Regions from separate parts of the Cellulosimicrobium composti genome, predicted to be linked through region 2. Evidence: predicted binding sites of a transcription regulator. Region 2 holds the regulator's gene; each other region holds the start of a gene.

Region 1 (9,339 bases), on a different contig from region 2:
CCCGCCGCCTGGTCGTTCGAGGAGGCGGCCGCCGTGCCGCTCGCGGGCCTCACGGCGTACCAGACGATCCGGCGCGCGGGTGTCGCCGAGGGGCAGACGGTCCTCGTGCACGCCGCGGCCGGCGGCGTCGGGTCGTTCGCCGTCCAGATCGCGAAGGCGCTCGGCGCGCGCGTGATCGGCACGGCGTCCGAGCGCAACCACGACTTCCTGCGCTCGCTCGGCGCCGAGCCGGTGACCTACGGCGACGGGCTCGCGGACCGGGTCCGGGCGCTCGCGCCGGAGGGCGTCGACGTCGTCCTCGACTACGTGGGCGGCGACGCGCTCGACTCGGTGCCCCAGGTGCTGCGCGACGGTGGCACGGTCGCCTCGATCACGGACGCCCGTGCGCGCGACGAGCTCGGCGGGCACTACGTGTGGGTGCGCCCCGACGCGGACGACCTCGCGGAGCTCGCGCGCCTCGGCGACGAGGGTCTGCTGCGTCCGGAGGTCGCGGAGGTGTTCGACCTCGCCGACGCCGCCGACGCGCACCGCGCGAGCCAGACCGGCCACGTGCGCGGCAAGGTCGTCGTCCGCGTCTGACCCTGGCCGGTCAGGCGTCGGGCAGCTCGCGCAGCGGGGACGTGAGGTCGCCGCCCGCGTCGCCCGTGTTCACGGTCCCGCGCCGCTCGACGAGCACGGCGGACGTCTCCACGGCGGCGCGCGGGCGGTGCTCGACGCCGCGCGGGACCACGACGAGGTCGTGGGGGCCGAGCACGACGGACCGCTCGGCGCCGTCCTCGCGCAGGTCGATCGTCAGCTCGCCCGCGAGCACGAGGAACAGCTCGTCCGTGTCCGGGTGCGTGTGCCAGACGAACTCCCCGAGCACCTTGACCACCTTGACGTCCTCGTCGTTGAGGCTCGTCACGCGGTGCGGCTGCCAGTGCCCGTCGAAGGCGTCGAGGGCGGTGAGGAGGTTGCGCACGTCGCTCATGCGCCCACCCTGCCACGGCGGGCGCGCCCGAGAGCCCGCCCCCGCGCCCGACCTCCTGGCTCGATCCTCCTGGCTCGATCGCGGCGCCGGGCGGTGCGACGCTGGGGCCATGACGAGCACCGGTGCCGCACGCCCGGGGGCCGCGTTCGGCCCCGACGTCTACGCCGCGCGCCGCGAGCGCGCCGCCGCGCACGCGCGCGCGGCCGGGCTCGCGGGCCTGCTCGTCTCCCCCGGCCCCGACCTCGCGTACTTCACGGGGTACGCGCCGCCGGAGACGGAGCGGCTCACGCTGCTCGCGATCCCCGCGGACGGTCCCGGGGCGACCGTCGTCGTCCCGCTGCTCGAGCGCGGGGACCTCGCCGCCGCGCCCGGAGCCGACGGCCTCGACGTCGTGACGTGGCGCGACGGCGACGACGAGCACGACGCCGCGGCGCGCCTCCTGCGTGCGGACGGGTCGTACGCCGTCTCCGACGCGACGTGGGCCCTGCACGTGCTCGGCCTGCAGCGCGCCCTCCCCGGCGCGCGGTTCACCGCGTTCACCGACGCCGTCCCGACGCTCCGGGCCGTCAAGGACGCCCAGGAGGTCGAGCGCCTCGCGGCGGCGGGGGCCGCGGCCGACGCGGCGTTCGCCGACGTCCTCGGTGTCGCGTTCGCGGGCCGGCGCGAGCGGGACGTCGCGGCCGACCTCGACCGGTTCCTGCGCGCGCACGGGCACGAGCAGGTCGACTTCACGCTCGTGTGCTCCGGCCCGAACGGCGCCGACCCGCACCACGACGCGGGAGATCGCGTGATCGAGCCCGGCGACCTGGTGGTGCTCGACTTCGGCGGGCTGCGGGACGGGTACGGGTCGGACACTTCCCGGACGGTGCTCGTCGCGGGCGGCGCGGACGACGCCCGCGCGGCGCAGCAGCGCGAGGTCCACGACGTCGTGCGCCGCGCGCAGCAGGCCGGGGTCGAGGCCGTGCGCCCCGGTGCGACGTGCCAGGACGTCGACCGGGCCGCGCGCGCCGTGATCGTCGAGGCCGGGTACGGCGAGCACTTCGTGCACCGCACCGGGCACGGGATCGGGACCACGACCCACGAGCCGCCGTACATGGTCGAGGGCGAGGACCGCCCGGTCGAGCCCGGCATGTGCTTCTCCGTCGAGCCGGGCGTCTACCTCCCCGGCCGCTTCGGCGTGCGGATCGAGGACATCGTCGTCGCGTTCCCGCCCGACGCGCCCGAGGGCGCGCGCCGCCTCAACACCTCGACGCACCACCTCCTGACGGTCCGGTAGGACGACGGGTCAGGAGCCCTCGGCCCGGGCCTGGGTGGCGCGCACGTGCTCGTTGCGGATGCCGACCCAGCTCAGCACGCCGCCGAGCACGAGGAGCGCGGCCGTGACGACGAGCGAGCGGTGGAAGCCGTCGAGGTCGAGCACGCCGCCGACGATCACCCCGGCGAACGCGATGACGACGAGCCCGGCGACGCGCGACACCGCGTTGTTTACCGCCGAGCCGATGCCGGCGTCGGCCGCGGGGATCGAGCCGAGGATCGCCGACGTCAGCGGCGCGACCGTCATGGCGAGGCCGACGCCGAACAGGACGAGGCCGGGCAGCACCTGGGTGACGTAGACGGCGTCGTCGGTCGTCGTGAGGAGGAGCAGGTAGCCCGCGCCGCCGACGATCGGCCCGAGCGTCATGAACAGCCGCGGCCCGTACCGGCCCGCGAGCGCCCCGAACCGGGTCGAGAGCGCGAGCAGCACGAGCGTCACGGGGAGCTGGGCGAGCCCGGCGGCCGTCGCGCTGTACCCGCCGACCTGCTGGAGGAACAGCGTGACGACGAACCCCCCGAAGTACAGGGCCCCGTAGATCGCGGCGGTGGCGAGGTTGCCCCACGCGAAGTTGCGCACGCGGAACAGGCGCGGCGGGAGCATCGGGTCGGGCGCGCGCCGCTCCCACGCGACGAACGCGACGAGGCACGCCACGCCGACGGCGAACGGCCCCCACACGAGGGGGTTCGCCCAGCCGAAGCGGCCCTGCTCGATGAGCGCGAACACCGTCCCGGCGAGCCCGACGGCGGCGAGCGTCGCACCGGCGACGTCGATGCGACGTCGGCCGCCCGGGGTCTGCGCGGCGCCCGGCTCCTCCGCGGCGGAGCGCGGGACGCCGCGCAGGAGCCACAGCGTGACCGCGACGGGGAGCACGTTGATCCAGAAGACCCAGCGCCACGAGATCGCGTCGATGAGGATCCCGCCGAGCAGCGGCCCGACGATCGACGCGGTGCTGGTCCACGCGGTCCAGGAGCCGATGGCCCGGGACTGCCGCTCGCCGTCGAACGTGGAGATGATCATGGCGAGCGAGCTGGGCACGAGGAGCGCGCCCGCGACGCCCTGCAGCCCGCGTGCGACGACGAGGAACAGCCCGTCGGGCGCGAGGGCGCACGCGACCGACGTGACGGCGAACCCGACGAGGCCGATCGCCATGACGCGGCGCCGGCCGTGGACGTCGGACAGCGACCCGGCGAGGAGGATGAGCGCGCCGAGCGTGATCATGTACGCGTCGACGACCCACTGCTGGAGCGCGAGGCCGGTGACCGCGCCCGTGGTCAGCTCGTCGGAGATCGCGGGCAGCGCGACGTTGACCACCGAGCCGTCCAGGAACGACACGAACGACGCGAGGACCGCGACCACCAGCACCCGCTGCTGCACCGTCACCGACCCACCGTACGACTGGATCCTCATGGCGTACCGACCGGGCACCGGGCGGGGACGTGACGGGCATATCCGCGCCGACGCTCCCTCGACACCATACCTAGAGGTAGGTATGGTGCTCGCATGACGACGACCGACACCCGTGCGCGCCTCGTCGCCGCCGCGCAGGAGCTCTTCTGGGCGCAGGGCGTCGGCGCCACGAGCCCCCGTCAGGTGCTCGCGGCGAGCGGCGTGGGACAGGGCAGCCTCTACCACCACTTCCCCACCAAGCACGACCTCGCGGCCGCCGCCGTGCACGCCACGACGGCGGCCGGGCTCGACGCGGCGCGCCGCGACCTGGACGCCGACGGGACGGCCGTCGAGCGGCTCGTGCGCTACCTCGAGCGGCCGCGGCCCGCGCTCGCGGGGTGCCGGGTGGGCCGCCTCGTGAGCGACCAGGCCGTGATGGACGACGCCACCCTCGCGGCGGAGGTCCGCGACTACTTCCGCGGGCTCGTCGACCTCGCCGCCGCCGTCCTCGTCGAGGACGGGCTCGCCGCCGACGCCGCGCGCGACCGGGCGCACGCCGCCGTCGCGATCGTGCAGGGCGGGTACGTCCTCGCACGCGCCCTCGACGACCCGGACGCGATGGCGGCGGCGGCGCGCGGGTTCGTCGCGCTGCTCGCGCCGGGCCCCACGGCTCCCGGCCCCACGGCTCCCGACCCCGACGCGACCGCCCCGGAGGACTCGTGACCGCCACCCCCGACCACCCGGCCTCCGACCGCCCGACGCTGCGCGAGCGCCTGCGCGCGCTCCCCGTGCTCGGCGACGACCTGCCCGGCCTCGACGTCGACGCCGCGCCCGGAGAGCCGAGCGCGCTCTTCCTCGACTGGCTCGGGCACGCGATCGACGCGGGCCTGCCCGCGCCGCACGCCGCCACGCTGTCGACCGCCGACGCGAGCGGCCGGGTCGACGCCCGGACGCTCCTGCTCAAGGACGTCGACGGCGACGGCTGGGTGTTCGCGACGCGCGCGGACTCGCCCAAGGGCGTGGCGCTCGCGCAGAACCCGAACGCGGCGCTGACGTTCTTCTGGCGCGAGCACGGTCGGCAGGTGCGCGTGCGCGGTCCCGTCGTCCCGCTCGGTCCCGAGACGTCCGCGGACGACTTCCTCGCGCGCTCCGAGGCGAGCCGGGCCACCGCGCTCGCCGGCCCGCAGAGCGCCCCGCTCGCGTCACTCGACGCGTACCGGGAGGCGTGGGACGCGGCGCTCGAGCGCGTGCGGACCGACCCGGGCCGCGTGCTCGACGCGTGGTCGGCCTACGCGCTTGAGCCGACGACCGTCGAGTTCTGGGCGTCCACCGGCGCCGGCCAGACCCGCCTGCGCTACACCGCCGCGCCCGACCTTGCCCCGACCGGATGGACCAAGGAGCTCCTGTGGCCCTGACCGACACCCTCCCGCTCGCCGTGCCCGACGTCGAGGAGGTCCGCCGCGACGCGCGGGCCGCTCTCGACGCCGTGACCGCCGCGGCACGGCGTCTCGACGACCCGACCGCGCCCGGCGGCCTCGCGGGGCCGTCGGCCCTGCCCGGCTGGTCGCGCAGCCACGTGCTCGCGCACGTCACCGCGATCGGCGAGGCGATGGCGCGGCAGGCGGAGGTCGCCGCCCGCGGCGGGCTCGCCGAGGTGTACGACGGCGGCGCCGCGGGCCGCGAGGCCGGGATCCGGGCGGGCGCGCGGCGCTCGGTCGCGGAGCACGTCGCCGCCCTCGAGGCGCTCGCCGGACGGCTCGACGCGGCGTGGCCCGCTGCGGGCTCGCCGGACTGGGCGGCGCGCGTGACCTACCGCGACGGGACGGTCGTCGACGCGCTGGTCGCCTGGTGGCGCGAGGTGCGCGTCCACGCCGTCGACCTCGACGCCGGGATCGGGCTCGCGTCGTGGCCCCCGGCGCTCGGGCACCACCTGCTCGACTTCCTCGGTGTCCGGCTCGCGGACGACGTCACGGTCGAGCTCGCCGGGGAGCCGGACCGGCTCGTCGCCGGCCCGGGCGGGCTCCGCCGGCCGGACGCGCCCGGGGCGGTCGTCGTGCGGGGGGCGCTCGTCGACGTCGCCGCGTGGCTCGCGGGCCGCTCCCCCGGCACGGACCCCGTCGCGCTGCGCGCGGGCGAGCCGGTCGCGCTGCCCCCGATCGGCCCGTGGCCGTCGCCGTACTCCCCGCCCGCGGGCGACGCGCGAGCCTGATCCGGGCGACCGCCGCCCCGGCCGCGACGTCCGTCCTGCGCCTCTCGGGACGTTCGTCCCGCGGAAGTGTGACCCACGCCCGTGACGCACCGCACAGTTAGTGCACTCTTTCACAAGCGTAGAATCGAGGGGTGTCGAGTCGAGCGAGCAACCCCGCAAGCAGCGCAGACCAGATCGACGTAGCCCTCATCGGCGGTGGCATCATGAGCGCCACCCTGGGGGCACTCCTCAAGGTCCTGGAGCCCACCTGGACGGTGCGTATCTACGAGCGCCTGGGCGCCGTGGCGCAGGAGTCGTCGAACCCGTGGAACAACGCCGGGACGGGTCATGCCGCCCTGTGCGAGCTGAACTACACGCCCGAGAAGGCGGACGGCTCGATCGACATCACCAAGGCGGTGAAGATCAACGAGCAGTTCGAGGTCTCGCGCGAGTTCTGGCACCACCTGCTCACGACGGGCGCCCTCCCGCAGCCCGCGAGCTTCATCTCCCGCACGCCGCACATGACGTTCGTGCGCGGCGCGGAGAACGTGGACTACCTGCGCCGCCGCTACGAGACGCTGCGCCAGCACCCGCTGTTCAGCGAGCTCGAGTTCACCGACGACCCGGCGGTCATCGCCCAGTGGGCGCCGCTGCTCGTCGAGGAGCGCGAGGGCGACGAGCCGGTCGCCGCGACGCGTGCGACGAGCGGCACGGACGTCGACTTCGGCGCCCTCACGCAGCAGCTCGTCGACTACCTCGTCGCCCAGGGCACGCAGCTCTACCTGGAGCACGAGGTCAAGAACCTCAGGAAGACGAAGGACGGCCGCTGGCGCCTGACGGTCAAGGACCGCTCGTGGAACGCCCCGAAGCGCCGCTCGACCGTCGAGGCCCGGTTCGTGTTCGTCGGCGCGGGCGGCGGCGCCCTGCCGCTGCTCCAGGCCGCGGGCATCCCCGAGGCGAAGGGCTACGGCGGGTTCCCCATCAGCGGTGAGTTCCTGCGCACCGACAACCCCGAGCTCGTCGCGCAGCACCAGGCGAAGGTCTACGGCAAGGCCGACGTCGGCTCCCCGCCCATGTCCGTGCCGCACCTGGACACGCGCGTCGTCGACGGCAAGACGTACCTCATGTTCGGCCCGTACGCCGGGTTCAGCCCCAAGTACCTCAAGAAGGGCAAGTACCTCGGGCTGTTCACGTCGCTGCGCCTGCACAACCTCGGCTCGATGGTCGGCGCCGGCCTCAAGAACCTCGACCTCACCCAGTACCTCGTGGGCCAGCTCCTGGCGAGCCCGGAGACCAAGTTCACGGCGCTCCAGGGCTTCATGCCGACGGCGCACCCCAAGGACTGGGAGACCATCACCGCGGGCCAGCGCGTCCAGGTGATCAAGAAGGACAAGGACGGCAAGGGCGTCCTCGAGTTCGGCACCGAGGTCATCGCCGCGAGCGACGGGTCGATCGCCGGTCTCCTCGGCGCCTCGCCGGGCGCCTCGACCGCGGTCCCCGCGATGATCGACGTCCTCGAGCGCTGCTTCCCCGCCCGCTTCACCAAGTGGCGCCCCGAGCTCGCGACGATGATCCCGAGCCTCGGCCAGGCGCCGTGGGAGGCCGAGGAGCTCGAGGGCCTCGACCAGCTCACGGGCGGCGCGGACGTCGACGCGGTCGGCTCGCGCGCCTGACCCGCACGGACACCCGTCGACGACGGCCCGGACCTCCCCGAGGTCCGGGCCGTCGTCGCGTCAGCCCGCCGTCCGCTCCCGGCGCGGGCTGACGGGCGCCACCGCGCGGGGCGTCGCGTGCGACCGCGGTACCGGGAGCCGGCCCCGGACGCCGTCGCGCACGGCCGGGTTCGGGACGACCCGGCGCAGCACGAGCTCGGCCGCGACCTCGTGCGGGTCGGCCGGGACGGGCTCCGGTCGGCCGCCGGCCGCGCGCAGGTCCGCGTCCAGTCGCTGCGCGTCGCGGTCCCACGCGGCGCCGTGCACGGACCCGCCGCGCGCCCGGTCCCACCCGTCGGCGCCGGGCCACGCGCCGTCGGACCCCGCCGGGAACCACGGCCGCGTCGGGTCGTCGCGGCGGACCGCGAGCGCCGCGGCCGTCGAGCCGACGACGAGGAGAAGCACCACCACACCCCAGAGAATGTCCATGCCTTCACCCTCGTCGCGGGCTCCCCGCGCGACGAGTGGCAGGACTGACACCTCTCGACAAGATCCCGCCACCGGGCGTACGGTGCCCGCATGGTCCGCTCCGTCGCCGCCGTCGTCACCGACGGCCTGGCCCCGTTCGAGTTCGGCGTCGTGTGCGAGGTGTTCGGCCTCGACCGCAGCGAGGACGGCGTCCCGAGGTTCGACTTCCGCGTGTGCGGCCCGGCCGCCGGGCAGCCCGTGCGCACGTCGGTCGGCGCCCGCGTGGTCCCGGACCACGGGCTCGACGCGACGGACGACGTCGACCTCGTCGTCGTCCCCGCGATCCGCATCGGCTCGGCGTACCCGCCCGAGGTGCTCGACGCGGTGCGGCGCGCGGCCGCGCGCGGCGCGCTCCTGCTCAGCGTGTGCTCGGGCGTGTTCCTCCTCGCGGCGGCGGGCGTCGTCGAGGGGCGCCGCGTCACGACCCACTGGATGCACGCCGACGAGCTCCGGCGCCAGTACCCGAGCCTCGACATCGACCCCGACGTGCTCTTCGTCGACGACGGCAACCTCATCACGAGCGCGGGGACCGCGGCGGGGATCGACGCGTGCCTCCACCTCGTGCGGCGCGAGCTGGGCGCGAAGGTCGCCAACACGATCGCGCGGCGCATGGTCGTGCCGCCGCAGCGCGACGGCGGGCAGCGCCAGTTCATCCAGCGCCCCGTGCCGGAGTGCGAGGAGGACTCGTTCGCCGAGCTGCTCGAGTGGATGACGGAGCACCTCGACGAGCCGCTCACCGTGCGTGACCTCGCGCGCCAGGCCCACACCTCGGAGCGCACGCTCGCGCGCTCGTTCGTGGCCCAGACGGGCACGACGCCGCTCGCGTGGCTCACGTCGCAGCGCGTGGCCCAGGCCCAGTCGCTGCTGGAGGAGACGGCGCTCGACCTGGAGGAGGTCGCGCGCCGGTCCGGCTTCGGCTCCGCCGCGCTCCTGCGGCACCACTTCCGCCGGGCGGTCGGCATCACCCCGACGGAGTACCGCCAGACGTTCCGCTTCGCCGCGTGAGCGCGAGTCTCGGGCGCCGCCCGGGCGCGGCGTCTGCGCGAGGTCTTCACGTCGTCGGCTCGCGGCACAACCTACGGTCCCGTAGGGTGGGGTGATCTGCACCACCGAGCGTCTGCTCATCTCCGCGGCTGGGAAGTCGACACCGACCCCCTGCGAGGATGTTCATGACCTCTGCCGCCGTACGCCCGGGATTCCGGGCCACCCGCCCCCGTACCGACGACCCGGGCGCCGTCACGAGCACCTACAGCGCGCTGTCGCGCACCGTGCGTGACGCCGGGCTGCTCCGCCGCACGCA
Region 2 (9,339 bases):
CTCGACTGCGGCTGACGTCCCCGCCCGGCACCCCGGGCGGCCTTCGACCCCCGGGCGGTGTGCCGGCGCCGCCCGGGTCCGGCTCGGCCCCCGTCGCTCCTCGCAGCGGCGGGGGCCGAGCGCTGCCCGGCGCCGGGGGCCGGGTCCGGACGAGCGGGTGAACATACCTGGACGCCTGTTCAGTTCGGGCGTCCAAGATGGCAAGATGATCGCGGCTGGACGCACGTCCAGTCGGGTTCGGGGGGACCCTGGCAGCGCCCGCCCCGGGCCGGACGAAGAGGTTCACCGCGTGACGACGACCACCCGCAGGCTGCTCGCCGCCCTCGCGATCGCCGGGTCTCTCGCCCTCCCCGCAGGTGCCGCCTCGGCCGCCCCCGCCGAGGCGCCCGACCCGTCCGACGGCGTCCGCGTGAGCGTCGAGATCGGCGAGCGCGAGACCTCCGCCCCGCCGGCCGTCGTCGTCGTCGGCCCGGTCGTCGTCGGGGGAGAGCTCGTCGTGCGCGGGTCCGGCCTCGCGCCGCGCACGTCGTACGCCGTCTGGCTCGAGAGCGACCCCGTGCTCCTCGGGACGGTCACCACCGACGCCGCGGGCGCGTTCGAGCTCGTGACGACCGTCCCGCTCGCGACCGTCCCCGGCGAGCACCACGTCCGGGTCGTCGTCCCCGGCGGCACCGACGTCGTGTCCGCGCCGTTCCTCGTGCTCGCCGCGCCGGGCGAGCCGCAGGAGCCGGGGACCGACCCGACCGCCGGCACGTCGGACGGGGGCGCGACGGGCGGCGGGACGACGGCGTCGCCGCGCCCGGGCGGCCTCGCCACGACCGGCACCGGCCTGGTGGCCGCGGCGGTGCTCGCCGGGCTCGCGGTCGCCGCGGGTGCGGTGCTGCGCCGACGCGCGGGCCGCGCGGGCGCCGCCTCCTGAGGCCCGTCCGCCGATCGGCACCCCGCGCCGAGATCGGCAGTTCGTGCCGAGCTCGGCAGGTGCAGCTGCCGAGCTCGACACGAACTGCCGACGTCACGGGCGGCGGGGATCAGGGGCGGGCGGCGAAGCGCTCCAGAAGGTCGGCGTGGCCGGAGACGATGAGGAGGTCGTTGGCGCTGACGCGGGTCTCGGGCGTGGCGTAGAGGAAGTCCTCACCGGGGGACTTCACGCCGATGACGGTGACGCCGTAGCGCTCGCGCAGCTTCGACTGGGCCAGGGTGAAGCCCTGGACCTCCTTCGGCGGGCGCATCTTGACGATGGTGAAGCCGTCCTCGACCTCGATGTAGTCGAGGAGCTTGCCGGACACGAGGTGGGCGACGCGCGAGCCCGCGTCGGCCTCGGGGAAGACGACGTGGTGGGCGCCGATGCGCTGGAGGATGCGCCCGTGCTCGGCGGAGACCGCCTTCGCCCAGATCTGCGGCGTCCCGAGGTCCACGAGGTTGCCCGTGATGAGCACGCTCGCCTCGAGCGACGTCCCGACGCCCACGACCGCGACGGGGAAGTCCCGTGCGCCGAGCTGCTCGAGCGCGACGGGGTTGGACGCGTCCGCCTCGACGAGGGGGAGCTGCCCGCTCCACTGGGCGACGAGGTCGGGGTCGCGCTCGACGGCGAGCACGTCCTGCCCGAGCCGGTCGAGCGTCGCCGCGATCGCCGTGCCGAAGCGGCCGAGCCCGATCACGAGGACGCCGGCGTCCTTGCGGGGCGCCTTCGCCTCGTCGCGGCGCGCGCGCTCGGCGCGGCCGCGCTCGGCGATGCGCCGCGCCACGGCGCCCGCGGGCGCGTCGTCCTTCCCGTCGGCGGCGCGGGAGAAGGGGTCGGTCACGGTGGGGCCTTTCGTCGGTCCGGAGGGTCGGCGGGTGCCCGACGGCGGTGCGCGCCGCGGGCGGGTCGCTCACCCGATGATGGGACGCTCCTCGGGGTAGCGCACGATGCGGCGGCGGTCGCGGAGCGCGAGCGCCGCGGCGAAGGTCATGGTCCCGGTGCGCCCGACGAACATGAGCGCGACGAGCACGTACTTGCCCGCGTCGGGGAGCCCGGGCGTGATGCCGGTGGTGAGGCCGACGGTCGCGAACGCGGAGATGGTCTCGAAGAGGATGACGTCGAGCGTCTCGCCGGTGATCTCGAGCAGCAGGAGGCTGGAGACGAGCACGGCGGTCGCGCCGACGAACGACACCGCGACGGCGAGGCGCAGCGTGTCGCGCGGGATGCGGCGGCCGAACGTCTCCATGTCGCGGTCGCCGCGGGCCTCGGACACGATCGCGATGAGCATGACGGCGAGGGTCGTGACCTTGATGCCGCCCGCGGTGGACGCGGAGCCGCCGCCGACGAACATGAGCGCGTCGGTGATGAGCCAGCTCGCCTCGTGCATTCCTCCCGTGTCGACGGTGGAGAACCCGCCGGAGCGCGGCATGACGCCTGCGAACAGGGACGCGAGCACCTTCTCGCCGAGCGCGAGCGGTCCGAGGGTGCGCTCGTTCGTCCACTCGAGGGCCGCGAAGAGGACCGTCCCGACGACGACGAGCACCGCGCTCGTGGAGAGCGTGAGCTTGGTGTGCAGGTTCCACTTGGCGGCGCGTCGGCGGTTGCGCATGACGTTGAGGATCACGGGGAACCCGAGGGACCCGATGAACACGCCGAGGATGATCGGCAGGCACAGCATCCAGTCGCCGACGTACGGCGCGAGGCCGTGCTCGGTCGGGATGAACCCCGCGTTGTTGAAGGCGGAGATGCCGTAGAAGATGCCGTGCCACGCGGCCTCGCCGAACGTCTCCTCGAGCACGACGAACCGCGGGAGCAGGAGCAGCGCGATGAGGAGCTCGAGGGACGTCGAGGTGATGATGACGACGCGCACGAGCGAGCCGACCTCGCCGAGCCGCGTCGTCTTCGTCTCGGACGCGGTGAGGAGCTTCTGCGTGAGGCCGATGCGCCGGGATACCGCCATGCCGAGGATCGACGCGAGCGTCATGACGCCGAGGCCGCCGATCTTGATGCCGAGCAGGATGACGACCTGCCCGTACGTGGACCAGTAGGTCCCGGTCGGGACGACGACGAGCCCCGTGACGCACACCGCGGACGTCGCGGTGAACAGCGCGTCGACGAACGGCGCGGCGCGCCCGCTCGCGGTGGCCCAGGGCGCCATGAGCAGCGCGGTGAAGACGGCGATGACCGCGGCGAACACGGTGACGGCGAGGCGGGCGGGCGACTGCCGGGCGAGGCGGTCGACGATCTCCCGCCCTCGGAACAGGCGCCCCGTCATGCTCGTCGGCATGGAGCCTCCCTCACCACTCGCGTCACTCTGCCACGGGCGGGGCGGCCCGTCATGTCGCCGCTCCGGCGCCGGGACATCATGCCCTCCCGGGCGGCTGCGCGGGGGACGCCGGTCCGCCCGACGGTCCGGCGGGGCGAGCGCGCGCCGTCGGGCGTTACCGTGAGCCATGCCCTCGACCGACTCGACGTCGTCGCCCGAGGCCGCCCGTGCGGCGGCCGCGGCACCCGGAGCCTGCGTCGTGTGGAGCCCGGAGCTCCTCGGGTACGACTTCGGTCCCGGCCACCCGATGGCGCCCGCGCGGCTCGACCTGACGATGGGGCTCGTGCGCGCGCTCGGTCTGCTCGACGACGGCCCCGGCGTGACGTTCGTGCACCCCGAGCCCGCGCCGGACGAGGTGCTGGAGCTCGTGCACGACCCGGAGTACGTCGCGGCGGTCCGTGCCGCGTCCGAGCACGGGACGACCGACCCGCACCGCGGGCTCGGCACGGAGGACGACCCGGTGTTCCCGGGCATGCACGAGGCCGCGGCCCGGATCGTCGCGGGCTCGTGGGCCGCGGCGGGCGAGATCGCCGCGGGCCGCGCGGCGCACGCCGTGAACGTCGCGGGCGGGATGCACCACGCGCGCGCGGGTGCGGCGTCGGGGTTCTGCGTCTACAACGACGCCTCCGTCGCGATCCGCCGCCTGCTCGACGAAGGCGTCGAGCGCGTCGCGTACGTGGACCTCGACGCGCACCACGGCGACGGTGTCGAGGAGGCGTTCTGGGACGACCCGCGCGTGCTCACGGTCTCCGTCCACCAGAGCGGCACGACGCTCTTCCCCGGGACGGGCTTCGCCACGGACGTCGGGGGGCCCCGGGCGCAGGGCACCGCCGTCAACGTCGCGCTGCCGCGCCGCACCGACGGCGCGCGGTGGCTGCGGGCGGTCGACGCCGTCGTGCCGGCGGTGCTGCGGACCTTCGGGCCCGACGTCCTCGTCACGCAGCACGGGTGCGACGCCCACGGCGAGGACCCGTTGTCCGACCTCGACGTCTCGGTCGACGCGCAGCGCACCGCCGCCGCGTGGGTGCACGACCTCGCGCACGAGCTCACGGGCGGGCGGTGGCTCGCGCTCGGCGGCGGCGGGTACGCGATCGCGCGGGTCGTGCCGCTCGTGTGGTCGGCCGTGGTGGGGGAGGTCGTGCACCGTCCTGTGACCGCGGGCGCGCCGCTGCCGCAGGAGTGGCGCGCGCGCGTCGCCGAGGTCGCCGGGTTCGACGCCCCGCGGGAGTTCGGCCCGCCCGTGGAGGTGCGGCGCTGGCGCAGCGGCTACGACCCGGACGACGAGGTCGACCGCGCCGTCGCCGCCACGCGCCGCGCCGTCTTCCCGCTCCTGGGCCTCGACCCGCACTTCGACTGAGCGGGCCCGACCGCGCGCCGTCGTGCGCCCGTCCGGTGCCCGGGTGCCCGTCCACGTACCGGGGCACGAGCGCGAGCAGGTAGGCTAGGGGGCGGATTTCTCTCGTGTTGGTCGGCTCGCGGCGCCCCAGTGGTCGCCGGGGCGCCCCGATCAACCGTGGACCACACGCGGCCGGTCGACCGGTCGCCGACCGACACGCCGTTCGAGCATTGCGAGGACCGTATGGGCTCCGTCATCAAGAAGCGCCGCAAGCGCATGGCCAAGAAGAAGCACCGCAAGCTGCTTCGCAAGACGCGTCACCAGCGTCGCAACAAGAAGTGACGTCGCGCGCGTCCTGACGCGCCGACCCGTCGTCGAGCCCGGCCCCTCCCGAGGGACCGGGCTCGACGCGTCTGCGCCCGCGGTGCGGCGCCGCCACCGCCCCGCCGACCCGCAGCCCCAGGGCGTCAGAGGCGGGCGATGCGGCGGTCGACGGCGCGGCGCACGGAGCGCAGGACGAGCGCGGCGGCCCACGCGGCGCCGGCCCAGCTCGCGGTGCGCACGCTGCTGCGCGCGACGCGGCGGCGCCGGCCGCGGAACTCGCGGATCGGCCACCCGACGTCCTGGGCGTGGCGGCGCAGGCGCGCGTCGGGGTTGATGGGGCACGGGTGCCCGACGGCCTCCATCATGGCGACGTCGTTGAGCGAGTCGCCGTAGGCGTAGGACGCGGCCAGGTCGATGTCCTCGCGCTCGGCGAGGGCGCGCACGCCGGCGGCCTTGGCGCGGCCGTGCATCATGTCGCCCACGAGCCGGCCGGTGTAGAAGCCGTCCTCGTGCTCCGCGACGGTGCCGAGGGCGCCGGTCGTGCCGAGACGGCGGGCGATGAGCTCGCCGATCTCGACGGGCGTCGCCGAGACGAGCCACACCTGGTGCCCCGCCGCGAGGTGCTCGTCGAGCAGGCGCCGCGTGCCGGGGTAGATGCGCAGCGACAGGACGGTGTCGTACACCTCCTCGCCGATCGCGGTGACCTCCGCGACGGAGCGCCCGGCGATGAGCGCGAGCGCGCGCGACCGGATGCGGTCGATCTGCTGCTTGTTCTCGCCGAAGAGGAGGTAGCGCGCCTGGTGCACCGCGAAGCGCACGATGTCGAGCGTGGAGAAGAACTCGCGCTGGTAGAGGGCGCGTGCGAGGTGGAACGACGAGGCGCCGCGGATGATCGTGTTGTCGACGTCGAAGAACGCGGCGACGCGGTGCGGGGGCGGTGGGGCGGGGCGTCCGGCGCCGGGCGCGTCCTCGCCGGTCGACCCGGGGGGCAGGTCAGGGCCCGGGCCGGAAGACGTCGCCATGCGTCTACTCTAGGCGGTCGCGCCCGCGGCTCCTCGTACGCTGGGGGCGTGAGCACGCCCGACGCCCCGACCCCTCCCGTCCTGCTGTACGGCCGCGCGGGGTGCCACCTGTGCGACGACGCGCGCGCCGTCGTCGAGGCGGTGTGCGCCGAGGCGGGGGTCGCGTGGGCGGAGGTCGACGTCGACGCCCCGGACGCGGACCCGGCGCTGCGCGAGCAGTACGGCGAGTACGTCCCGGTCGTCACGGTCGGGGGCGTGCAGCAGGGCTTCTGGCGGGTCGACGCCCGGCGGCTCGCGCGCGCGGTCGCCAGGATTTCGGCCGCGCGCACGGACCTGGGATGATTCCCCCGGAAGAGCGCGACCGTCGACGAGGACGGTCCCAGTGACGGCGAGGTGACGGGTGGCTGAGCAGGTAGTCGGTGAGGTGACGGCGCCGGGGATCCCGAGCGCGACGGTGGCGCGGCTCCCCTCCTACCTGCGGGCGTTGCGCGATCTCGTGTCGCGCGGGGTGGCGACGACGTCGTCGGTGGAGCTCGCGGAGCTCTCCGGCGTCGGGCCCGCGCAGCTGCGCAAGGACCTGTCGTTCCTCGGCTCGTTCGGGACGCGCGGCGTCGGGTACGACGTCGACTCGCTCGCGCAGTACATCACCGAGGCCCTCGGCCTCGTCGATGAGCACCGCATCGCGATCATCGGGATCGGCAACCTCGGGCACGCGCTCGCCAACTACTCGGGCTACGAGCAGCGCGGCTTCCACGTCGCGGCGCTCCTGGACGCGTCGCCGGACGTGGTGGGCACGCGCGCGGCGGGCCTCGTCGTGGAGCACGTCGACGCGCTCGAGGAGGTCGTCGAGCGCGAGAAGGTGTCGATCGTCGTGCTCGCGACGCCCGCGGCCCACGCGCAGGCGGTGGCGGACCGGGTCGTCGCGGCGGGCGTGCGCGAGATCCTCAACTTCGCGCCGCGCGCGCTGCAGGTGCCCCCGGACGTCGACGTGCGCGGGGTCGACGTCGGCAGCGAGCTGCAGATCCTCGCGTTCCACTCGCAGGCGCGCGCCCTCGCGGAGTCGCAGGGGCGCTGAGCCGACGGGCCGCGGCGCCCGTCCGGGACCCCGGGGGGCCCGCCGGAGGACGACGACGGGGCCGCGTGCTCGCGCACGCGACCCCGTCGCCCGGCGCCCTGCCGGGAGCGCCCTTCCCGGGAGGCCCCGGGACGTCGTCAGGCCTGCTTGATGGCCGAGACGTCGAGCGAGATCTTGATCTTGTCGCCCACGAGGACGCCGCCGGTCTCGAGCGCGGCGTTCCACGTGAGGCCGAACTCCTTGCGCGAGATCTCGGTGGTGGCCTCGAACCCGGCGCGCGAGTTGCCGAACGGGTCGGTCGCGGTGCCCGCGAACTCGGTCTCGAGCTCGACCGGCTTGGTCACGCCGTTGATGGTGAGGTCGCCCGCCACGACGTAGTCGTCGCCGTCGCCGGTGATGCGCGTCGACGTGAAGGTCCACGTCGGCTTGTTCTCGGCGTCCCAGAAGTCCGCGCTGCGCAGGTGGTTGTCGCGGTTCTCGTCGCCCGTGCTCACGGACGCGGCGTCGAGCTCGGCGGTCACGGCGGTCGTCTCGAGGTCGTCGCCCACGGTGATGGTGCCGGCCGTGATGGCGAGCGTGCCGCGCACCTTGGAGATGCCGGCGTGGCGGACGGTGAAGGCCGCCTGCGAGTGGGACGAGTCGAGGGCGTAGGTGCCGGAGGTGAGCCCGGTGGGCAGCGACGAGGCCATGGATGCTCCTGTGAGGGTCGTGGTCCGCGGACCGACTTGGTTGAAGGTTCAACTTCGTACGGAGCGTATCAACAGCGACGGTCGATCCGTCTATTCCCGGTGGGGTGGAACAATGTGGGACGACGCCCCGCACCTGACCGCGCCCCTCCGCACACCGCACGAGGACCCATGACGAGCAACGACGTCGACAACCCCCCGATGACGTCCGCACCCCGCACCGCCTCCGCGACCGACGAGCCCCGCTGGCTCGACGCCGAGCAGCAGCGGCTCTGGCGCGCCTACCTCGACGGGACGGTGCGCTTCATCGAAGCCGTGGGCCGCGACCACGAGGAACGCTCCGACGTCTCCCTCAACGAGTACGAGCTGCTCGTGCGGCTCTCGGAGAGCCCGGACCACACGCTGCGCATGTCGGCGCTCGCGGACGGTCTCGCGCGCTCGCGCAGCCGCGTCACGCACACGGTCGCGCGCATGGAGGCGCGCGGCCTCGTGCGCCGCTCGGCGAGCACGGGCGACCGGCGCGGCGTCAACTGCGCGATGACGAGCGAGGGCTACCGCGTGCTCGTCGCGTCCGCGCCCGCGCACGTCGCGGCCGTGCGGCGGTACATGGTCGACGTCCTCACCCCCGAGCAGTTCCGCGCGCTCGGCGAGGCGATGGCCGCCGTTGCCGCCGCGTGCAAGGCGGAACGCACCTCCTGACGTCGCGCGTCACCCGGGCACGGTGCCACCCGGCCCGCGGAGTGCGGGACACTGGTGCGCATGGTCTCCACCATCGTCCACCTCCTGCGCCACGGCGAGGTCCACAACCCCGACGGCGTCCTGTACGGCCGCATCCCCGGCTACCACCTGTCCGAGCGCGGCCACGAGATGGCCCGCCGCGTCGCCGCGCACCTCGCGGGCGAGCCCCGCCCCGACGGGACGTCGCGGCCGCGGGCCGACCTCGCCGTCGTCGTCGCGTCCCCCCTGCAGCGTGCGCAGGAGACGGCGACGCCCGCCGCGGAGACGTTCGGTCTCGAGCTCGGCACCGACGACCGACTCATCGAGGCCGCGAACCACTTCGAGGGCATGACGTTCGGCGTCGGCGACGGCTCGCTGCGGCACCCGCAGCACTGGCGCCACCTGTGGAACCCGTTCCGCCCGTCGTGGGGCGAGCCGTACGTCGAGCAGGTCGCGCGCATGCGGGCCGCCGTCGCCGACGCGCGGGACAAGGCCGCGGGGCGCGAGGCGCTGCTCGTCAGCCACCAGCTCCCCGTCTGGCTCACGCGCCTCAGCTACGAGAACCGCCGCCTGTGGCACGACCCTCGCAAGCGCGAGTGCTCGCTCGCGTCGCTCACGTCGCTGCACTTCGAGGACGACCGCCTCGTCGCGCTGCACTACACCGAGCCGGTCGCCGACCTCCTGCCGGGCGCCGCGCAGGTCGCGGGGGCGTGACGTCGGTCATGGTGCGCGCGGTCGTGGGGGTGGCGGCGCCCGAAGCGTCCCGTTCGGGCGTGGCGCAGGTCACGTCTCCCAGGTGGCGCCCAGGAACCGCGGGCAGGGTGCTCCCTGTGATGCCGCTGTGACCGCACCCTCGCGCGCGCGCGACGCGCACGCCCTCCCCGTCGCGACC
Region 3 (9,339 bases), on a different contig from region 2:
CGGACGTGCGCTCGGGGACCTTCGGCGTCGAGACGTCGTGGCAGACGTTCCCCGACCTCGCGGGCATGATGCCCGGCGAGTCGCGCGACGGCGTCGCGTCGCTCACGCACACGGGTGACGGCACGTGGCGGTACCGGCTGTCCGTCGCGTACGACGGCCCCGTGCAGCCCACCGTGACGTTCTACCCGGGGCCGACGTGCACCGGGACGCCGCTCGCCGCCGGGGCGCTCAGCCCGCAGACGTACGCGCGCGGCGCGACCACCCAGGTGTGCGTGCGCTACACGCTCCCCGCGGGGAGCCCGAACGCGTGGCAGGGGCAGAGCGCGCAGGTCGCGGTCACCGTCACGCTCGAGAGCAGGCCGTCGTGACGCGCGCGGTCCGGGTCCGGGTCGCCGCGGTGCTCGCGGTGCTGCTCGCGCTCGTCGGCGTGCCGGCCGCGGCGTGGTGGACGGCGAACGGCTCGCTGTGGACGACCGTCTCCGCCGGGACGGTCCCGCCGCCGACCGCGACGACGTGCACGACGACCGGCTCGGTCGTGCTGCGCAGCGCGACCGTCAGCTGGGCCGCGCCCACGCCCGCGCCCGCGCGCTACCGCGTGACGATCGCGGGCGGCGGGCAGTCCACCACGACCGAGACCACCGCCACCCAGCTCGTCGTCACCGAGAGCCTGCTCGGCGGGCTGCTCGGGTCGATCCTCGACCTGCTGCTCGGCGGCACGACGCTCCAGGTGAGCGTCCAGTCCGTCCACGCCTCCGGCTGGACGTCCGCCCCGAGCAACGCCGTGCCGGTGCGCGGCGCGCTCCTCGCGGGCACCGGCCTCGCCGGGGTGTCCTGTGGCTGAGCGCCGGCTGCCCGCACGGCACCGCGGGACACGCCGCCACGGGCCGCTCGCCCGGGTGCTGGGCGCCGTCGCGCTGGCGGCCGCCGTCGGGCTGGCCCTCGTGGGCGTCGTCGTGCCGCTCGTGCTCGGGGCGACGCCGTACACCGTCCTCACCGGGTCGATGCGCCCCACCTACGCGCCGGGGACGATGGTCGTCGTGCGGCCCGTCGACGCGGCACGCATCTCCCCGGGGGACGTGGTGACGTACCAGATCGCCTCGGGGCGGCCCGAGGTCGTGACGCACCGCGTCGTCGCCGTCGGCGTCGGGGCGGACGGCGAGCGCACCCTGACGACGCGCGGCGACGCCAACTCCTCGCCCGACCCGGAGCCCGTGCGTCCCGTCCAGCTGCGCGGGACCGTCGTCTACGCGGTCCCCGTGCTCGGCTGGGTCAGCACCGCGGTCTCGGGGGACACGCGCCGCACCGTCGCGGTGGTCGCGGCGGCCGGCCTCCTCGGGTGGGGCGCCTGGCAGGTCGTGGCGGGTCTGCGCGAGCGGGCCCGGTCGCGCGGGCGCACGCGTGCCCGACCGGCCCCGGAGCCCGTCCCGTGAGCCCGCGGGCGCACCGGCGCGGGCCGCTCCGGCGCGACCCGGTGCGTGCCCGGCGGCGCGGACGGCCGCGCGCGCTCCTCGCGGTCGCGCTCGCGCTCGTCGCCGCCGTCGCGCTCGGCGGGCCCGCACGCGCGTCCGCGGGCGGCGAGGACGCCGTACGACTGAGCACCGACGGGTCCGCGTGGGCGGCGGACCTCACGACGTCCCTCTTCGGGGCGGACGCGCTCGTCGTCCCCGGCGCGACCGTCGTGCGCGACCTGTGGGTCCGCAACGACGGCCCGGGCGCGGCGCGCGTCCTCGTCGACCTCGCTCCCGACGTCGACCCGGCGCAGGCGCGCACCGGCCTCGGCGCGTGGCTCGACGTCGCGCTCGACGGCACGAGGCCCGACGGCGCCACGTGGCGCGGGCCGGTCCTCGACCCGGGTGAGGCGACGCGCGTCGAGGTGCGGGTCGCGATGTCCGCCGACGCGCCGTCCTCGACGCGGCGCTCGGTCGCGGGCGTGCTCGAGAGCGTGCACCTCGTCGCCGTCGCGGACGGGGCGGCGCCTCCGGGCGGCGGCCGGGGCAGCCTGCCGCGCACGGGCGCGGACGCGTGGGCGGTCCTCGCCGTCGCGGCGCTCGCGGCGGGGGCGGGCGTCCTGCTCGCGCGTGCGGGGTCGGCGGGCCGTGCCCCGCGGGACCGGGTGCAGGACGCGCGGCCGGAGTCCGGCCCGTCGGCCTGACCTGCGTCGACGCGTCCCGTGGGCGCGCCCCGGCCCCGGGAGGCTAGGCCATCGCCGCGCCGGCCCCGTTGCCCGCGAGTCCCGACTCCCAGGGCCCGTGGTCGTCGCCGGGGAGGACCTTCGTCACAGGATCTCCCAAGGAAGGGTCGCCTTGCTACACATCTCCCACCGGGAGTGACTAGAGTGGCGACGTCCATTGTGACCGACTTCACAAGGACTGTGGGTGCACCGTGCCCGGACCCCGGCCACGGTGGAGGCGCGAGATGTCCCGACGACCGGACGGGGAGGGGTGAGCACGGTGGGCGCGAGGCTCGACGACGCCGACGTGATCGTCGTGGGCGCCGGTCCGGCCGGCTCCGCGGCCGCGCACTACTGCGCCGCCGCCGGCCTCAGCGTGCTGCTCCTGGAGAAGTCCTCGTTCCCGCGCGACAAGATCTGCGGCGACGGACTCACCCCGCGCGCGGTCGCCGAGCTCGTGCGCATGGGCGTCCCCACGCGCGAGGACGACGGGTGGATCCGCAACCGCGGCCTGCGCGTCGTCGCGAGCGGGCGGTCCTGGGAGCTCGCCTGGCCCGACCTCGCGTCGTACCCCAGCTACGGCATGGCCCGCGCGCGCCACTCGTTCGACCGCACGCTCGCCGAGCACGCGCAGCGCACCGGGGCCAAGCTGCTCGAGCGCACCGCCGTGACCGGTCCCGTCCTCGACGAGCGCACCGGCCGCGTCGTCGGCGTGACGGCGCGTCCCGTGGACGACAAGGGCCGACGCGCGGGCGACGAGGTCACCTACCGCGCGCCCGTCGTCGTCGCGGCCGACGGCGTCTCGTCGCGCTTCGCGCTCGCCCTCGGCCTCGCACGCCGCGAGGACCGCCCGATCGGCGTCGCCGTCCGCACCTACTTCCGGACGCCCCGGCACGACGACCCGTGGATGGAGTCCCACCTCGAGCTGTGGGACGGCGCGCCCCGCGAGTCGAACCTCCTGCCGGGCTACGGCTGGATCTTCTCCCTCGGCGACGGCACGGCGAACGTCGGCCTCGGCTCGGTGAGCTCGACGCCCGCGCGGCAGTCCGCGGCGAACGTCGACTACAAGGACCTGTTCGCGGCGTGGATGCGCAACGCGCCCGCCGAGTGGGAGCTCACCGAGGAGAACCGCCTCGGCCCGGTGCGCGGCGCCGCGCTGCCCATGGGGTTCAACCGCACGCCGCTGTACACGCGGGGCGTGCTCCTCGTGGGCGACTCCGGAGGCATGGTCAGCCCGTTCAACGGCGAGGGCATCGCGTACGCGATGCAGGCCGGTCGGACGGCGGCCGACGTCGTCGCGCAGTCGCGCGCACGCCTCACCGACCCGGGGCGCGAGCGCGCGCTGCAGACCTACCCGCGGATCATGCGCCGCGAGCTGGGCGGCTACTACACGCTCGGCCGGTACTTCGTGAAGCTCATCGAGCACCCCGAGATCATGCGGGTCTGCACGCGCTACGGGCTCCCGCGCCCGGTCGTCATGCGGTTCGTGCTCAAGCTCCTGTCCGACTGCTACGAGCCCCGCGGCGGCGACTGGGTCGACCGCGTGATCGCAGGGCTGACGAGGGTGGTGCCGTCGTCATGAGCCACCGAGGTGGGCCGGCACCCTGCCAGGACGAGGGGCCGGCGCTCGCACCACCTTCCCGTGACCCCGGACGACGTCGTCCGGGAGAACCCGTCCCGAGCCCCCACTTGAGGAGTCGACGATGACCAACCCGTACGTCCCGCTGCTCGTCCTCATGGGCGTGGCCGCCGTGCTGGCCCTCGGCGGTGTCGCCGCGAGCGCGGTCATCGGACCCAAGCGCTACAACCGCGCCAAGCTCGACGCGTACGAGTGCGGCATCGAGCCCACGCCCCACGCCGTCGGCGGCGGGCGCTTCCCGATCAAGTACTACCTCGTCGCCATGACGTTCATCGTCTTCGACATCGAGGTCGTCTTCCTCTACCCGTGGGCCGTCGACTTCGCGACGCTCGCGACGTTCGGTCTCGTGGCGATGCTCGCGTTCCTCGCGCTCATCACCGTGCCGTTCGTCTACGAGTGGCGCCGCGGCGGCCTGGAGTGGGACTGACGGTGGCACCCAGCGGGGGCCCCGGCGGGCACCGGCGAGAGAACTAGGAGAGACACCATGGGGATCGAGGAAGCTCCCTCGGGCTTCTTGCTCACCACGATCGAGGACCTCGCGGGGTACCTGCGCAAGGCGTCGCTGTGGCCCGTGACGTTCGGCCTCGCGTGCTGCGCCATCGAGATGATGGCCGCCGGCGCGTCGCGGTTCGACCTGTCCCGGTTCGGCATGGAGGTCTTCCGCGCGTCGCCGCGCCAGGCGGACCTCATGATCGTCGCCGGGCGCGTGAGCCAGAAGATGGCGCCGGTCGTCCGCCAGGTCTACGACCAGATGAGCGAGCCGAAGTGGGTCCTGTCCATGGGCGTGTGCGCGTCGAGCGGCGGGATGTTCAACAACTACGCGATCGTGCAGGGCGTCGACCACGTCGTGCCCGTCGACATCTACCTGCCCGGCTGCCCGCCGCGGCCGGAGATGCTCATCAACGCGATCCTCGCGCTGCACGAGCAGATCCAGCACGAGCCGCTCGGGGTGAACCGCAAGGAGGCGGCGCGCGCCGCCGAGGCCGCGGCGCTCGAGGCCACGCCGACGTTCCAGATGAAGGGGCTGCTGCGGTGACGGACGAGAAGTCGGGGGCGGGCACGCCCGTGCCCCAGCCCGAGGAGGTGCAGGGCCCGCGGTCGTCCGACCTCGTGAGCGGCTCGGGCGCGCCACGGACGCTCGAGGTCGTCGAGGTGCGCGAGGGCATGTTCGGCGTCCGCGGCTCGGGCGACACGTCGGGCTACGGCGGGCTCGTGCAGCCCGTGGCGATGCCCGGCGCGAGCCCGCGGCCCTACGGCGGCTGGTTCGACGAGGTCGTCGACGTGCTCGCGGAGGTGCTCGCCGCGTCGGGCGTCCCGTTCGACGCGGCGGTCGAGCGCGTCGTCGTGGACCCGCCCGGCGCGCACGCCGAGCTCACGCTGCACGTGCACCGCGACCACCTGGTCGACGTGTGCCGCGCGCTGCGCGACGACCAGGACCTGCGGTTCGAGCTGAGCCTGGGCGTGAGCGGCGTGCACTTCCCGCACGACGTGGGGCGCGAGCTGCACGCGGTCTACCACCTGACGTCGATCACGCACGGCCGCCGCCTGCGACTCGAGGTGTCGGTGCCCGAGGCCGACCCGCACGTGCCGACCACGACGTCCGTCTACCCGACGAACGACTGGCACGAGCGCGAGACGTGGGACTTCTTCGGGATCGTCTTCGACGGCCACCCGTCCCTCGCGCGGATCGAGATGCCCGACGACTGGCCGGGCCACCCGCAGCGCAAGGACTACCCCCTCGGCGGCATCCCCGTCGAGTACAAGGGCGCGACCGTGCCCCCGCCGGACACGAGGAGGTCGTACTCGTGAGCACGCACACCACCGGCGCCCCCGGCGCCGCACCGCACGCCACGCGCCCGCCCGTCGGCGACTTCGAGCCGGGCATCCCGAGCTTCGAGGCGTCGGGCGGCGACTGGGCCGACGTCGCGGAGAGCGCCGTCGCCGCGGCCGCGCTCGGCGAGGAGCGCATCGTCGTCAACATGGGTCCGCAGCACCCGTCCACGCACGGCGTGCTGCGCCTCATGCTCGAGATCGACGGCGAGACCGTCACCGAGGCGCGGTGCGGCATCGGCTACCTGCACACCGGCATCGAGAAGAACATGGAGTACCGGACGTGGACGCAGGGCGTCACGTTCTGCACGCGCATGGACTACCTTGCGCCGCTGTTCCAGGAGACGGCGTACTGCCTCGCGGTCGAGAAGCTGCTCGGCATCACGGACGACGTGCCCGAGCGCGCGAGCGTGATCCGCGTGCTCATGATGGAGCTCAACCGCATCGCGTCCCACCTCGTGTGCCTGGGCACGGGCGGCAACGAGATGGGCGCGACGACCGTCATGACCGTCGCGTTCACCGCGCGCGAGGAGATCCTGCGGATCTTCGAGGCCGTGACGGGTCTGCGCATGAACCACGCGTACGTGCGCCCCGGCGGCGTCGCGCAGGACGTGCCGCCGGACCTCGTGGAGCAGGTCCGCAAGGCGGACCCGCTCGTGCGCCGCTACCTCGGCCAGCTCGGCGACCTCATGCTCGCGAACCCCATCTTCAAGGGTCGCCTCGTCGGGGTCGGGCACCTCAACCTCGCGGGCTGCATGGCGCTCGGGGTGACCGGGCCGGTGCTGCGCTCGACCGGCCACCCGTACGACGTGCGCAAGGCCGACCCGTACTGCGGCTACGAGACGTACGACTTCGACGTCCCGACCGCGACCGGTGCGGACTGCTACGACCGCGTCGTGCTGCGGCTCGAGGAGTGCTACCAGTCGCTGCACATCGTCGAGCAGTGCCTCGAGCGCCTCGAGGCGACCGCGGGCCAGCCCGTCATGGTGGGCGACCGCAAGATCGCGTGGCCCGCGCAGCTCGCGATCGGGAGCGACGGCCAGGGCAACTCGCTCGAGCACATCAAGGAGATCATGGGCACCTCCATGGAGGCCCTGATCCACCACTTCAAGCTCGTCACGGAGGGCTTCCGGGTCCCGGTGGGGCAGGCGTGGCAGACCGTCGAGCACCCGCGCGGCGAGCTCGGCGTGCACCTCGTGTCCGACGGCGGCACCCGCCCCTACCGGGCGCACTTCCGCGACCCGTCCTTCAACAACCTCCAGGCCGTGGCGGCGATGTGCGAGGGCGGCCAGGTGGCCGACGTCGTGGTCGCCGTCGCGTCGCTGGACCCCGTGCTGGGAGGGGTGGACCGATGACCATCGACGCCGGACCTGCGACGAACGGCACGCCTGCGGGCGCGCCGCGCCAGCGCCCCGGGTACGACGCCGAGACGGCCGCGCGGCTCGCCGCCGACGCGGCGCAGATCGTCGCGCGCTACCCGCACCCGCGCTCGGCGCTGCTGCCGATGCTGCACCTCGTGCAGTCCGAGGACGGCTACGTCTCGCGCGACGGGATCCTGTTCTGCGCCGAGCAGCTCGGCCTCACCGCGGCCGAGGTGTCCGCCGTCGCGACGTTCTACACGCAGTACAAGCGGCACCCGAACGGCACCTACACCGTGGGCGTCTGCACGAACACGCTGTGCGCGATCATGGGCGGCGACGCGATCTTCGACGAGCTGTCGGAGCACCTCGGCGTCGGGCACGACGAGACGACCGAGGACGGCGCGATCACGCTCGAGCGCGTCGAGTGCAACGCGGCCTGCGACTACGCGCCGGTCATGATGGTCAACTGGGAGTTCTTCGACAACCAGACCCCGGCCAGCGCGACCGACGTCGTCGACCGTCTCCGCGCGGGCGAGCCCGTCGCCCCGACGCGCGGCGCCGCGAGCGTGTGCACCTTCAAGCAGATGAGCCGCGTCCTCGCGGGCTTCACCGACGGCCGCGCCGACGAGGGCGTCGGGGCGGGTGAGCCCACGCTCGCCGGCCTGCGCCTCGCGCGCGAGCACGGCTGGACCGCCCCCGCCGGCGAGACGGCCGCCGAGGCGGGAGACGCGCCGTCGGCCGCCGACGCCGCGTCCACCGGCGGCACCGAGGGCGCACCGGAGAAGCCGGTCACCGGCGCGGAGCAGTCGAGCGCCGACCGGAAGCCGACCACCGAGGCCGACGTCGACCCGGGAGGCAAGGCCGAGTCGCCCGGCACGAAGCCCGACCCGTCGAAGGGAGCGGACGCATGAGCGAGCAGCAGACCGCCCGACCGGCACCCGACCCGCTGACCCCCGTCCTGTCGGACACGTGGGACGCGGACCGGTCCTGGACCCTGGCGTCGTACCTGGACCGCGGCGGCTACGCCGGCCTGCGCGCGGCGCTCGGCCAGGACCCGGCCGACGTCGTGGCGACCGTCAAGGCGTCCGGCCTGCGCGGCCGTGGCGGCGCGGGGTTCCCGACGGGCATGAAGTGGGGCTTCCTGCCCGCGCCCGACGGCGGCCCGCGCTACCTCGTCGTCAACGCGGACGAGTCCGAGCCGGGCACGTGCAAGGACATCCCGCTCATGCTCGCGAGCCCGCAGGCGCTCGTCGAGGGCGTCGCGATCACGTCGTACGCGATCGGGTGCCACCACGCGTTCATCTACGTGCGCGGCGAGGTGCTGCACGTGTACCGCCGCCTGCTGCGCGCGGTCGAGGAGGCGTACGAGGCGGGGTACCTCGGCACGGACGTGCTCGGGTCGGGCTTCGACCTCGACGTCACGGTCCACGCCGGGGCCGGCGCGTACATCTGCGGCGAGGAGACGGCGCTGCTCGACTCGCTCGAGGGGCGCCGCGGGCAGCCGCGGCTCAAGCCGCCGTTCCCGGCGGTCGCGGGCCTGTACGCGCGCCCGACGGTCGTCAACAACGTGGAGTCGATCGCGAGCGTGCCGTCGATCGTGGCGCGCGGCGCGGACTGGTTCACGTCGATGGGCACGGAGCGCTCGGCCGGGTTCGGCCTGTTCTCGCTCTCGGGCCACGTGACGCGGCCCGGCCAGTACGAGGCGCCGCTCGGCACGACGCTGCGCGAGCTGCTCGACCTCGCGGGCGGGATGCGCGGCGGCAAGGCGCTGAAGTTCTGGACGCCGGGCGGGTCGTCGACGCCGCTGTTCACCGACGCCCACCTCGACACCCCGCTCGACTACGAGTCGGTCGCCGCGGCGGGCTCGATGCTCGGCACGCGCGCGCTGCAGCTCTTCGATGAGACGACGTGCGTCGTGCGCGCGGTGAGCCGGTGGACGGACTTCTACGCGCACGAGTCGTGCGGCAAGTGCACGCCGTGCCGCGAGGGCACGTACTGGATGAAGCAGGTGCTGGCGCGCATCGAGGCGGGCCAGGGCACCGAGGCGGACCTCGACCTGCTCCTCGACACGTGCGACAACATCCTGGGGCGCGCGTTCTGCGCGCTGGGCGACGGTGCCACGTCTCCCGTGACGAGCAGCATCGAGCTGTTCCGCGACGAGTACGAGGCGCACATCACGGAGCACCGCTGCCCGTTCGACCCGGCGGCCTCAGCGCTCTTCGACCACACGCCCCGCCCGGCCCGCGTCCTGACGGCAGGAGTGCACTGATGACGACCACGACCCCCGCCCCGGGCACCGGCTCCTCGGCCGTCGCGCCCTCGGGCGGCGCGGCCACGCC

The links. The regulator Rex, encoded in region 2, represses fermentation and respiration genes when NADH is low (regulators of the CRP and FNR family bind a similar motif). The targets are predictions, from matches to a motif close to CTTGTGAANNNNTTCACAAG.
Region 1: mqo (malate dehydrogenase (quinone)) is a predicted target of Rex. The motif match lies at 5,978-5,997, and genes of this name have one in related genera.
Region 3: GYH36_RS10685 (geranylgeranyl reductase family protein) is a predicted target of Rex. The motif match lies at 2,348-2,367, and genes of this name have one in related genera.

Annotation. Positions count from the first base shown of each region.
Region 1 covers NZ_JAAFAN010000020.1:22,555-31,893, reverse strand. The annotation lists gene GYH36_RS07930 (NADP-dependent oxidoreductase) at 1-579, shown strand, start outside; gene GYH36_RS07925 (cupin domain-containing protein) at 590-970, opposite strand; gene GYH36_RS07920 (aminopeptidase P family protein) at 1,080-2,246, shown strand; gene GYH36_RS07915 (MFS transporter) at 2,256-3,665, opposite strand; gene GYH36_RS19640 (TetR/AcrR family transcriptional regulator) at 3,786-4,394, shown strand; gene GYH36_RS07905 (pyridoxine/pyridoxamine 5'-phosphate oxidase) at 4,391-5,086, shown strand; gene GYH36_RS07900 (maleylpyruvate isomerase family mycothiol-dependent enzyme) at 5,077-5,880, shown strand; gene mqo (malate dehydrogenase (quinone)) at 6,012-7,532, shown strand; gene GYH36_RS07890 (hypothetical protein) at 7,593-8,000, opposite strand; gene GYH36_RS07885 (helix-turn-helix domain-containing protein) at 8,091-9,044, shown strand; gene GYH36_RS07880 (fatty acid desaturase family protein) at 9,209-9,339, shown strand, end outside.
Region 2 covers NZ_JAAFAN010000031.1:21-9,359, reverse strand. The annotation lists gene GYH36_RS10515 (Ig-like domain-containing protein) at 1-15, shown strand, start outside; gene GYH36_RS10510 (hypothetical protein) at 290-919, shown strand; gene GYH36_RS10505 (potassium channel family protein) at 1,029-1,733, opposite strand; gene GYH36_RS10500 (TrkH family potassium uptake protein) at 1,872-3,248, opposite strand; gene GYH36_RS10495 (acetoin utilization protein AcuC) at 3,415-4,644, shown strand; gene GYH36_RS10490 (30S ribosomal protein bS22) at 4,867-4,965, shown strand; gene GYH36_RS10485 (HAD family hydrolase) at 5,091-5,969, opposite strand; gene GYH36_RS10480 (glutaredoxin family protein) at 6,018-6,311, shown strand; gene GYH36_RS10475 (redox-sensing transcriptional repressor Rex) at 6,370-7,044, shown strand; gene GYH36_RS10470 (YceI family protein) at 7,182-7,733, opposite strand; gene GYH36_RS10465 (MarR family winged helix-turn-helix transcriptional regulator) at 7,902-8,429, shown strand; gene GYH36_RS10460 (histidine phosphatase family protein) at 8,490-9,161, shown strand.
Region 3 covers NZ_JAAFAN010000032.1:15,923-25,261, reverse strand. The annotation lists gene GYH36_RS10705 (hypothetical protein) at 1-368, shown strand, start outside; gene GYH36_RS10700 (hypothetical protein) at 365-841, shown strand; gene GYH36_RS10695 (signal peptidase I) at 897-1,430, shown strand; gene GYH36_RS10690 (hypothetical protein) at 1,427-2,152, shown strand; gene GYH36_RS10685 (geranylgeranyl reductase family protein) at 2,442-3,752, shown strand; gene GYH36_RS10680 (NADH-quinone oxidoreductase subunit A) at 3,874-4,236, shown strand; gene GYH36_RS10675 (NuoB/complex I 20 kDa subunit family protein) at 4,294-4,845, shown strand; gene GYH36_RS10670 (NADH-quinone oxidoreductase subunit C) at 4,842-5,618, shown strand; gene GYH36_RS10665 (NADH-quinone oxidoreductase subunit D) at 5,615-6,994, shown strand; gene nuoE (NADH-quinone oxidoreductase subunit NuoE) at 6,991-7,911, shown strand; gene nuoF (NADH-quinone oxidoreductase subunit NuoF) at 7,908-9,269, shown strand; gene GYH36_RS10650 (NADH-quinone oxidoreductase subunit G) at 9,269-9,339, shown strand, end outside.